Regions from separate parts of the Arthrobacter sp. NPDC057009 genome, predicted to be linked through region 2. Evidence: predicted binding sites of a transcription regulator. Region 2 holds the regulator's gene; the other holds the start of a gene.
The links. Region 2 encodes LexA, which represses DNA repair genes until DNA is damaged. Its sites were predicted from a motif close to TCGAACANNTGTTCGA; they were not measured.
Positions count from the first base shown of each region.

Region 1: the regulator LexA is predicted to act here: its motif matches at 2,034-2,049, upstream of ACFTR6_RS09615 (DUF222 domain-containing protein).

Region 1 is NZ_JBHUSB010000007.1:113,035-117,388, forward strand. It holds gene ACFTR6_RS09615 (DUF222 domain-containing protein) at 1-1,941, opposite strand, end outside; gene ACFTR6_RS09620 (hypothetical protein) at 2,256-2,669, opposite strand; gene ACFTR6_RS09625 (GlsB/YeaQ/YmgE family stress response membrane protein) at 2,784-3,047, opposite strand; gene ACFTR6_RS09630 (aldo/keto reductase) at 3,204-4,034, opposite strand; gene ACFTR6_RS09635 (CDP-alcohol phosphatidyltransferase family protein) at 4,293-4,354, shown strand, end outside.
Region 2 is NZ_JBHUSB010000023.1:41,825-46,178, reverse strand. It holds gene ACFTR6_RS19110 (ATP-dependent DNA helicase) at 1-1,131, shown strand, start outside; gene lexA (transcriptional repressor LexA) at 1,209-1,967, opposite strand; gene ACFTR6_RS19100 (LysM peptidoglycan-binding domain-containing protein) at 2,293-2,748, shown strand; gene ACFTR6_RS19095 (histidinol-phosphate transaminase) at 2,826-3,944, shown strand; gene hisB (imidazoleglycerol-phosphate dehydratase HisB) at 4,004-4,354, shown strand, end outside.

The DNA of each region.
Region 1 (4,354 bases), on a different contig from region 2:
GGCTTTGCGGATGTGGGGCGGGAAGATCCGGGTGGTGCGGCCGATGTCGAGGATGCGGCCTTGGCTGCTGAGGAGGACGGGGATGATGTCGGCGTCGCAGGCGATTTTGCGGATGGTGGAGGCGGTGACGGGGCCGGTGTAGGTGAAGGTCCCGCTGCCGGTGGGTGCGCCGGGTTGGCCGTTGAACCCGGCGCTTGCCCAGTTGATGCCTGGCGAATTGATGCCTGGCTGGTTGATGCCGGAGAGCCTGTTTGCGGGGGCGGGCTGGTTTTCGCCGCCGGGCCTCTTGTCCGGGCCGGTAGCCGAATCGGGCGAGGATCCGGCGTCGCCGGTTTGCCCGGTTTCCGTTGGCGATTCCGGACCGCTGGTTTGGCAGATGTCCGCGGTGGTGGCTGCGAGCGGTTCGGGAGGGCTGACCTGCCAGGTGCCCGGCAGGAGTGCTGGACCGGTGGCCGGCCAGCCGGGGGTGCCTGGTGGCTGGTTCGTGGTGGTGTGCCCGGTGTCGTTTGTTGGTGCGGGGCTGTTTGTTGGCCGGGTGCTGGCGCGGTTTCTGTTGTAGCGGGGGCCGTTGGCTGCGGTGGTTTGGATGCTGTTGAGGAGGTCCTGGTAGGAGACGGTGACCATGACCTGGGGGCGGAGTCCTCCGGTGGTGGGCAGGGTTCCGGTGGCGAGGGCCGCCTTGCTGGCGCCGACGAGGCCGTCGAGGCGTTGTTGGGCCAGGGTGCGCCGGTCGAGGTCCGGGAGGTAGGTGCTGTTGAATGCAGCGTCAAGATCGGAACCCGCCGTGGCGCTGCCCGTGTTTTCGCCGTCGCCATAGCTGTCGTTGCCGCCGCCGTCGGGGAGGTTGTTGCCGGCGCCGCTTCCGTTATTGTCCGCGGCGCTGGTGGTGTCGGGTGTGGTGGTGCGGGGGTTGGTGGCGGTGTTCATGACGGTGGTGAGGACTTCGTATTGGTCGGTGGTGGCGTGGATTTCGAGGTGGTAGAGGCCGCCGCGTTTGGGGCGGATGAAGACGCCTTGGCGGTGGCGGAGGTTTTCTTCGGAGGGTTCGGTGCCGTCCTGGTCGAGGGCGTCGATCCAGCGGTGGGCGATGCGGGTGAGGAAGTCCTGGTCGTTTTCGATCGCGGTTTGGGTGAGGTTGCGTTCCATTTTGGCGAGCGCGTCTGGATCGGGGATGTGGCGGACTTTGTCCAGGGCGGTGGTGATGGTGGTGCCGGCGCGGGAGGAGATGATCCCGGCGGTGAGCGCGGCCGCGGTTTCCTCGTGTATGGGCGGCATGGGCCGGCCGGCGAGTCCGGTGCGGGGGAGCACGTCGCCGGCCAGGGCGAGGCGGCGGCGTGCTTCGGCGCTGCTGATGCGAAGCCGGGTGCGGAGGAAATCAACCGTGTTGCGGGACCCGTCGTCGGCCGGGGACCATGCCACCGCACGGGTAGGGACCGTCAGCGGGTCAGCCGAAGACGGGGCCTCAGCAGGGCTGCCGACGGCGGCGGCCTGGGAGGGCTGAGCGTCTGGGGTTGCAGCGGTTTCGGGTTCATTGCCCCAGCCTGTGGTCCAGCCGGCCGCGCGGTTGGCTGCTTCGGCGGCGCTGATCGCCTCGGCCCGCGTGCGTTCCACGGCCGCGGCAGCCTGTAGCTGAAGGTATTCGATGCGGCGGGAGAGCTGTTCTGTGAGTTCTGCGAAGTCGGCTGCTTCAGGGAAACTGGCTGCGGCGAGCTCTTCCTCCGCCGCAGCGACTGCGGAATCCAGGAGCATCAGGCCCGCCCGCAGGTCAGCAGTTGCCAGCGCAGCGCCGCCGTCGGACGTGCCCTCGATACGGGCGCTGGACGGGGAAGCCGCGGCCGGAACGCTGTGAAGCCCGCGGCCCCGCAGCGGAGCAGCAGCATTCAGGCCGGAGACGTCAGTCCCGCCCGCGATGTCCGCTCCATGCTTCCCAATGGCTTCCATAGGACAACTGTCTCAGCGGGGACTGACATTTAAGGCCGTGATCGTGGCCAGGCTCGCCTTCAAGTCAGGGGAGGCGGCAGCACCGCCGTCGGACGAAGATGTGTCCGCAACGGCGGTGCCGGTTCCGGCTAAAGCCGGACGCCCGGAAGCGTGGACGCTGCGCATTGGGGCAGCACTCAGGCCGGGCACTGCTGCCCGGCCTGAGACGCAGCCTGCGTTTCCCCCGATAGCTTCCATAGGAAAACATTGTCAGAGGGGGCTGACATTTTTGCTTGTTGCCCACACCGCCTTGGATGCAGGCTTCAGCACCGAAGCTACTGTTTATTCGGATTCACGTTGGTGGTGGCACCGGCCTGACCGGTCTCCACGTCGGAGGTCCCCAGGTTCACCGTTTCCGGATGCGTGCTGTGGGCCGGCACGTGCGAGCTGTCCGCAGAAGTGCCGGCAGACGCAGAACCACTTGAAGCAGCATCAGAGTGTGTGTCGCGGTGCATGGCCGAGCCGAGAACGGTTCCCGCCCGGCGCGCGGCTTCCGCCAGCTGGTCCCCGACCTCCGGGGCCTTTTCCTTGACCGCTTCAGTAGCTGCCGTGACCTTGTCCTGGACCGGCTTGCTGTCCCAGATTCCTGCGGCCCGTGCTTTGAGCTTGTCGTACGCTGCCCGGCCGGACCTCGATCCGAGCACATAGCCTGCAGCGATTCCGGCGCCGAAGAGAAGTTTGGATTTCATGATGATCTCCTGCTCTTTAGGGGGATCTGTTCGGTTTTGGTTCAGCCCGTACGGGCCATGGGGGTGGGAAACCGGCCCCGGAGGTTCCCGGAGCCGGTTTCCGCACTGCTCCGTCTAGCGTGCGGTGCGCTTGGTAATCATGCCGTAGACCAGCAGGACAATCAGAGCGCCGCCGATCGCCAGCAGCCATGTGGACAGCGAGAAGAACTCGTTGACGCCCACGCCAAAGAGCGCGCTGCCGATGAAGCCGCCGAGAATAGCGCCCACCACACCGAGCAGCAGCGTGATGAAAATGCCGCCGCCCTGCCGGCCGGGGAGGATGGCCTTAGCGATGGCTCCGGCAATAAGGCCAAGAATCAGAAATGCGAAAAAACCCATTTTATCGTTCCTTCTTCATCTAAAGGAGTTACCCGGGTTGCCGGGTACGCTTCGTCCTTCTGCTCAATACTAATCATGCTTACTATTTTATTGCCAGTCGGCTTCCATCCGCCCCGCGGGGAGGATCCGCGGTAAGCCCGCGTCCGGCGCTATTCTTCAATGGCCCTGGACGTCCGAATTCACACCCGCCTCGGGGCCTTCATCGAGGGTGCTGATGGCGGTCAGGTCTTCGTCATCCAAGGCAAAGTCGAAGACATCAATGTTCTCCTTCATCCGCTGGGGATCAGCTGATTTGGGGATGGCCACGAGGCCCTGCTGGACGTGCCAGCGCAGCACCACCTGGCTCACTGTCCGCCCGTGTTTGCCGGCGATTCTGGCCAGTACAGGGGCCGACAGCAGCCCAGATCCCGCCCCCAGGGGGCTGTACGATTCTGTGGCGATCCCATGCCGCTCGTTGTAGATGCAGTCGGCGGAGCGGGTTACCGAGGGGTTGAGCTGGATCTGGTTCACGGCCGGCACAACATCCGTCTCCCACATCAGTTCTTCCAGGTGGGCTGGCTTGAAGTTCGAGACGCCGATCGAGCGGACCTTTCCTTCCCTTTGCAGCCGCTCAAAAGTTTTCCATGTGGAGATGAATTCTCCGCGGCGAGGGAGTGGCCAGTGGATCAGGAGCAAGTCCACGTATTCCAGGTTCAGGCGTTTCAGGGAACCTTCCAGGCCGGCTACGGCCTGGTCTCCACCCTGAAACTCCCCGTCCAGCTTGGTGGTGATGAAGAACTCGCTCCGATCCAGGCCGCTGGCCCGGATTCCGGATCCGACGCCGGCCTCGTTGCCGTATCGCACGGCAGTATCGATATGCCGGTACCCGGCTTCCGCAGCGCGTACGACGGCGTCACTCACCTCCCGGTCATTCAGCGGCCAGGTGCCCAGGCCAATTTGGGGAATCCGGTTGCCGTCGTTCAGCCCGATTAATGGTGCTTGTACCATGCCGAAGAGTCTTTCCTATCGGGGCCAGTTTGCCCAGACCCGTTTGCTATCTCCCGAGGTCAGGTCGGGAATGCCAATGGGCCTCCTGTTGTTACCATGAGCGCAAGGAGGCACATGCAGGTCTTGCTCAGTAGGCGCGCTGTGGTGGACGTTGCCGTTGCCATGGCTTGTTTCCTTGTGTCCGGGAGTTGGATCCTGACCGCTGCCCAAGCTGAAACAGCGTATTTCCTCGCCGCGTTGGGCGCCGGATTTGCTGTAATGGCAAATGGCGCGGCCTCCGTTTTCAATCGCAAGCCGCTGCTGACCACGGCTGCGGACCG
Region 2 (4,354 bases):
GCCAACCTCGAGGTGGCGCTTGCCGGAGTGCCTGGCGGCCTCCTGCCGAACGGCCTGAACGATGAACAGCTGGACTGTGTGGACCAGCTTCGTGAGGCCTGCCGTGCGGCGCTGTCTGATTCCAAGGGGGACAGCAACACAACGGCCGACGGCGGGCGGCAGCTTGCGCGGTCCCGCCTGCTGGTGATTTTGGAGCTGTGTGAACGGCTCATCGCCGCGCGGGAAAACCGCGAGGTGGTCTGGTTCTCACGGAACAGCACGTTTGATCCCCAGCAGGGATACTCGGCGCCCGACGAGACCGCCCCGGCACTGATCAACATCGCGCCGCTGAGCGTGGCCGGCCGGCTCCGGGAAGGCCTGTTTGCCGGGCATACTGTGGTGCTCACATCGGCCACGCTCGCCATCGGCTCCGCCTTCGAACCCGCCGCAGGCGGCCTGGGCCTGTTGGGCGACGGCGCGCCCAGCTGGACCGGCGTCGACGTGGGTTCGCCCTTCGACTATCCCCGGCAGGGCATCCTGTACGTGGCAGGCCACCTGCCGAAGCCCGGCCGCGGCACGTCGCCGGAGGCGCTCGACGAGCTCGAGTCACTGATCCGCGCGTCCGGCGGGGGAGCACTCTGTCTGTTCTCCTCCCGGCGCGCCGCGGAGGAAGCGGCAGATGCCCTGCGCATGCGGCTGGATGTGAGCATTCTCTGCCAGGGCGAATCCACCATGACGGCGCTGGTGAAGCAGTTCGCCGACGAACCGGACACCTGCCTGTTCGGCACGATGTCACTGTGGCAGGGCGTCGACGTGCCGGGCGGATCGTGCCGCCTGGTGGTGATCGACAGGATTCCCTTCCCGCGGCCGGACGATCCGCTGATGACCGCGCGGTCCCGGGCCGTCGCCCAGGCCGGCGGCAACGGCTTCATGTCGGTATCGGCCACGCACGCGGCCATCAGGCTTGCCCAGGGGGCGGGACGGCTCATCCGGTCCACGAATGACAAGGGGGTGGTGGCGGTGCTGGATTCCCGGCTGTCCACCGAACGCTATGGCGGATTCCTGCGCGCCGCCCTGCCGCCGTTCTGGCCCACCACGGACCGGAAGACCGCAGTCGCCGCACTGGAACGGCTGGCCGGCGCGCAGGCATAGCGAAGCCCCGGGCTGCTGATGCTGCCCGGGGCCAATGGAGTTTCTGCTACAGCGAGCTTGTGCGGCAGCGACCGGTGCTACAGCGAGCGGAGTACTGAAACCACCTTGCCCATAACCACCGCGTGGTCGCCCAGGATGGGCTCGTACTGGGTGTTCTGCGGGAGCAGCCAGGTGTGGCCGTCGCGCTGCCTGAAGGTCTTGACCGTGGCTTCATCGTCGAGCAGCGCGGCGACGATGTCACCGTTGACGGCGTCGCTTTGCCTGCGGACCACAACCCAGTCCCCGTCGCAGATGGCGGCGTCCACCATGGAATCGCCCGCGACCCTGAGCATGAACAGTTCGCCGTGTCCCACCAGCTGGCGGGGCAGCGGCATCAGATCCTCCACCATCTGGTCCGCGAGGATGGGGCCGCCGGCGGCGATCCGGCCGACCAGCGGCACCATGGCCGTGTCCATGGCGCTGGGCAGTTCTGTCACCGTTGCGCCTGCGGCTGTGCCTGCCGGGCTCAGGGCTGAGGCCTTGTCCGCGCCGCCAGGCTTTGCTGCCCGCGCATCCAGGGTCAGCGGCATCAGGACTTCCATGGCGCGCGGCCGTTTGGGGTCACGCCGCAGGTAGCCGAGCTTCTCCAGCTGGGAGAGCTGGTGGGTGACGCTGGACAGGCTCGCAAGGCCGACGGTGTCGCCGATTTCACGCATCGACGGCGGGTAGCCGTTCTCGTTCACTGAGCGCTGGATGGTTTCCAGAATCTTTTTCTGCCGGACTGTGAGTCCCTTAGGGGTCCGCTGAGACCGCGGGCTGCGCTGGGGAGCCTTGCCGTCAGAGGCCTGTGCTGCCATGTTCGCCAACGCCTTTCCGTTCCTCCCGGCCGCGGTAGCTGCAGTGGCCGGGAACTTCCGGCCTGAAAAATGTCAGACCCTGCTGATCAACTGCAGATGTGGTTGTTCTGTGATTTCCAACGTAGGCCAGCCATACAGCTTTTTCAAACATTTGTTCTAGCGAGTCTCGACTTAATTCGTTGATAGGTGCTAAAACTAGGAAAAGCAAAGTTCGAACATGTGTTCTAGTTAGGCTCGCTTGTCGGCCCGGTGTTCGAACTGTTTGTTCGAACGCGAGGCAGTACAACCGCGAGGCAGTACAACTTGGTCCAGGAGGGCTCACGCCATGTCAGCTTCAACACACGCCGCTTCAACACACGCCGCTTCACCGCGCGCCATTTCACCAACAGCCCGGTTCGCAGATTCCCGGGACAGTGGTAAGCCCGCCGTCCCGGCGAAGTCCGGTGCCGCATCCCGCCCGGGCAAGCCGCCGCGCCTCCGGCTCACGCGCCGCGGCCGCATTGTCCTGATCGGCCTGCCGCTTGTCCTGCTCGCCGCCCTCATTCTTTCCCTGGCAGGGCTCCTGAACTCCCCGGCCAAAGCGGCGGACAATGCCAGCGGACTGACCGTCACCCCAGCGGTTTCGGTCACGGTGCAGCCCGGTGAGTCCCTCTGGGCCATCGCCGGAAAGGTGGATCCGGACCGTGATCCCCGGGATGTCATCGCGGACATCGTCCAGCTCAACGATCTCCAGGCAGGCAAGGTCATGCCCGGCCAGCAGCTGTTTGTGCCGCGGAAATAAGGCGGCCAGAAGTGGGGCAGGGGTGCCTCAGCCGTCACAGTTTCCGGCCAGCCCTCCGGGTTCCTTAAACTGTCTTGGTGACTGACCAGCTTGAGCGACTGAACCGACTGCCCCTGCGGACCAACCTGAAGGGGCTGAGCCCTTACGGCGCCCCGCAGTTGGATGTGCCGATCCTGCTCAACGTCAACGAGAACACCCATGGCGTGCCCGACGATGTGCGGGCGGCCATCACCGCGGCGGTGAGCGAGGCCGCCGCCGGGCTCAACCGCTACCCGGACCGCGAATTCACGGAACTTCGGGAAGCCCTGGCGGAGTACCTGGGCCACGGGCTCAGCCCGGACAACCTCTGGGCAGCCAACGGCTCCAACGAGGTTCTCCAGCAGATCCTCCAGGCCTTTGGCGGCCCCGGCCGCACGCTGCTGAGCTTTCCCCCGACGTACTCCATGTACCCGCTCCTCGCCAGCGGCACGGACACCGCGTACATCGCCGGCAAGCGCGCCGATGACTACGGCCTCAGCGCCGAGTCCGCCGCCAGCCAGGTGCGCGAACTCCAGCCCAATATCGTCTTCCTGTGTTCACCCAACAACCCGACCGGTACCGGCCTGGGCCTGGATGTGGTCGAAGCCGTTTACGAGGCAGGTGAGGAAAGCCAGGCTGTCGTGGTCGTGGACGAGGCCTACCACGAGTTTGCGCACGACGGCACGCCCAGCGCCCTGACGCTGCTGCCGGGCCGGGAGCGGCTCATCGTTTCCCGGACCATGAGCAAGGCGTTCGCCCTGGCCGGTGCCCGCCTCGGCTACATGGCCGCGGCGCCGGAGGTGACCGACGCCCTCCGGCTGGTGCGCCTGCCGTATCACCTCTCGGCCGTCACGCAGGCAACCGCCCTCGCGGCGCTGCAGCACCGGGAGGCGCTCATGGCGGATGTGCAGGACATCAAGCGCCAGCGCGACCGGATTGTCGCCGAGCTGACGCGGATGGGGCTGCGGCCGGCGGCATCCGATTCCAACTACGTCTTCTTCGGCGGTCTGGAAAAGCCCCATGAGGTCTGGCAGGAGCTGCTGGATGCCGGGGTGCTCGTCCGGGACGTCGGCATCGCCGGCCACCTGCGGGTCACCGCCGGCACTGAGACGGAAACCACAGCCTTCCTGGAGGCGCTGGAAAGCATCCTGGCCAGGCAGGCCGCACTTCCGGCCTAAACTTGACTATGGACCATGACTGGTCCGCCCCCCATCCTCGTCAAAGGACACCTATCACCATGAGCGACACCGGAATCAAGGCTGCCGAGGCCCGGACTGCCCGCATGGAGCGCGAGACCAGCGAATCCTCCGTGCTGGTGGAGATCAACCTCGACGGCACCGGAGTGTCGGACATCAGCACCTCGGTCCCCTTCTATGACCACATGCTGACGGCGCTGTGCAAGCACTCACTGATCGACATGACCGTCAAGGCCACCGGCGACACCCACATTGACGTGCACCACACCGTCGAGGACGTGGCCATCACCTTCGGCGAGGTCCTGCGCACCGCCCTGGGCAACAAGGCGGGCATCCGCCGCTTCGGTGAGGCCACCGTGCCCCTGGATGAAGCCCTGGCACACGCCGTGGTC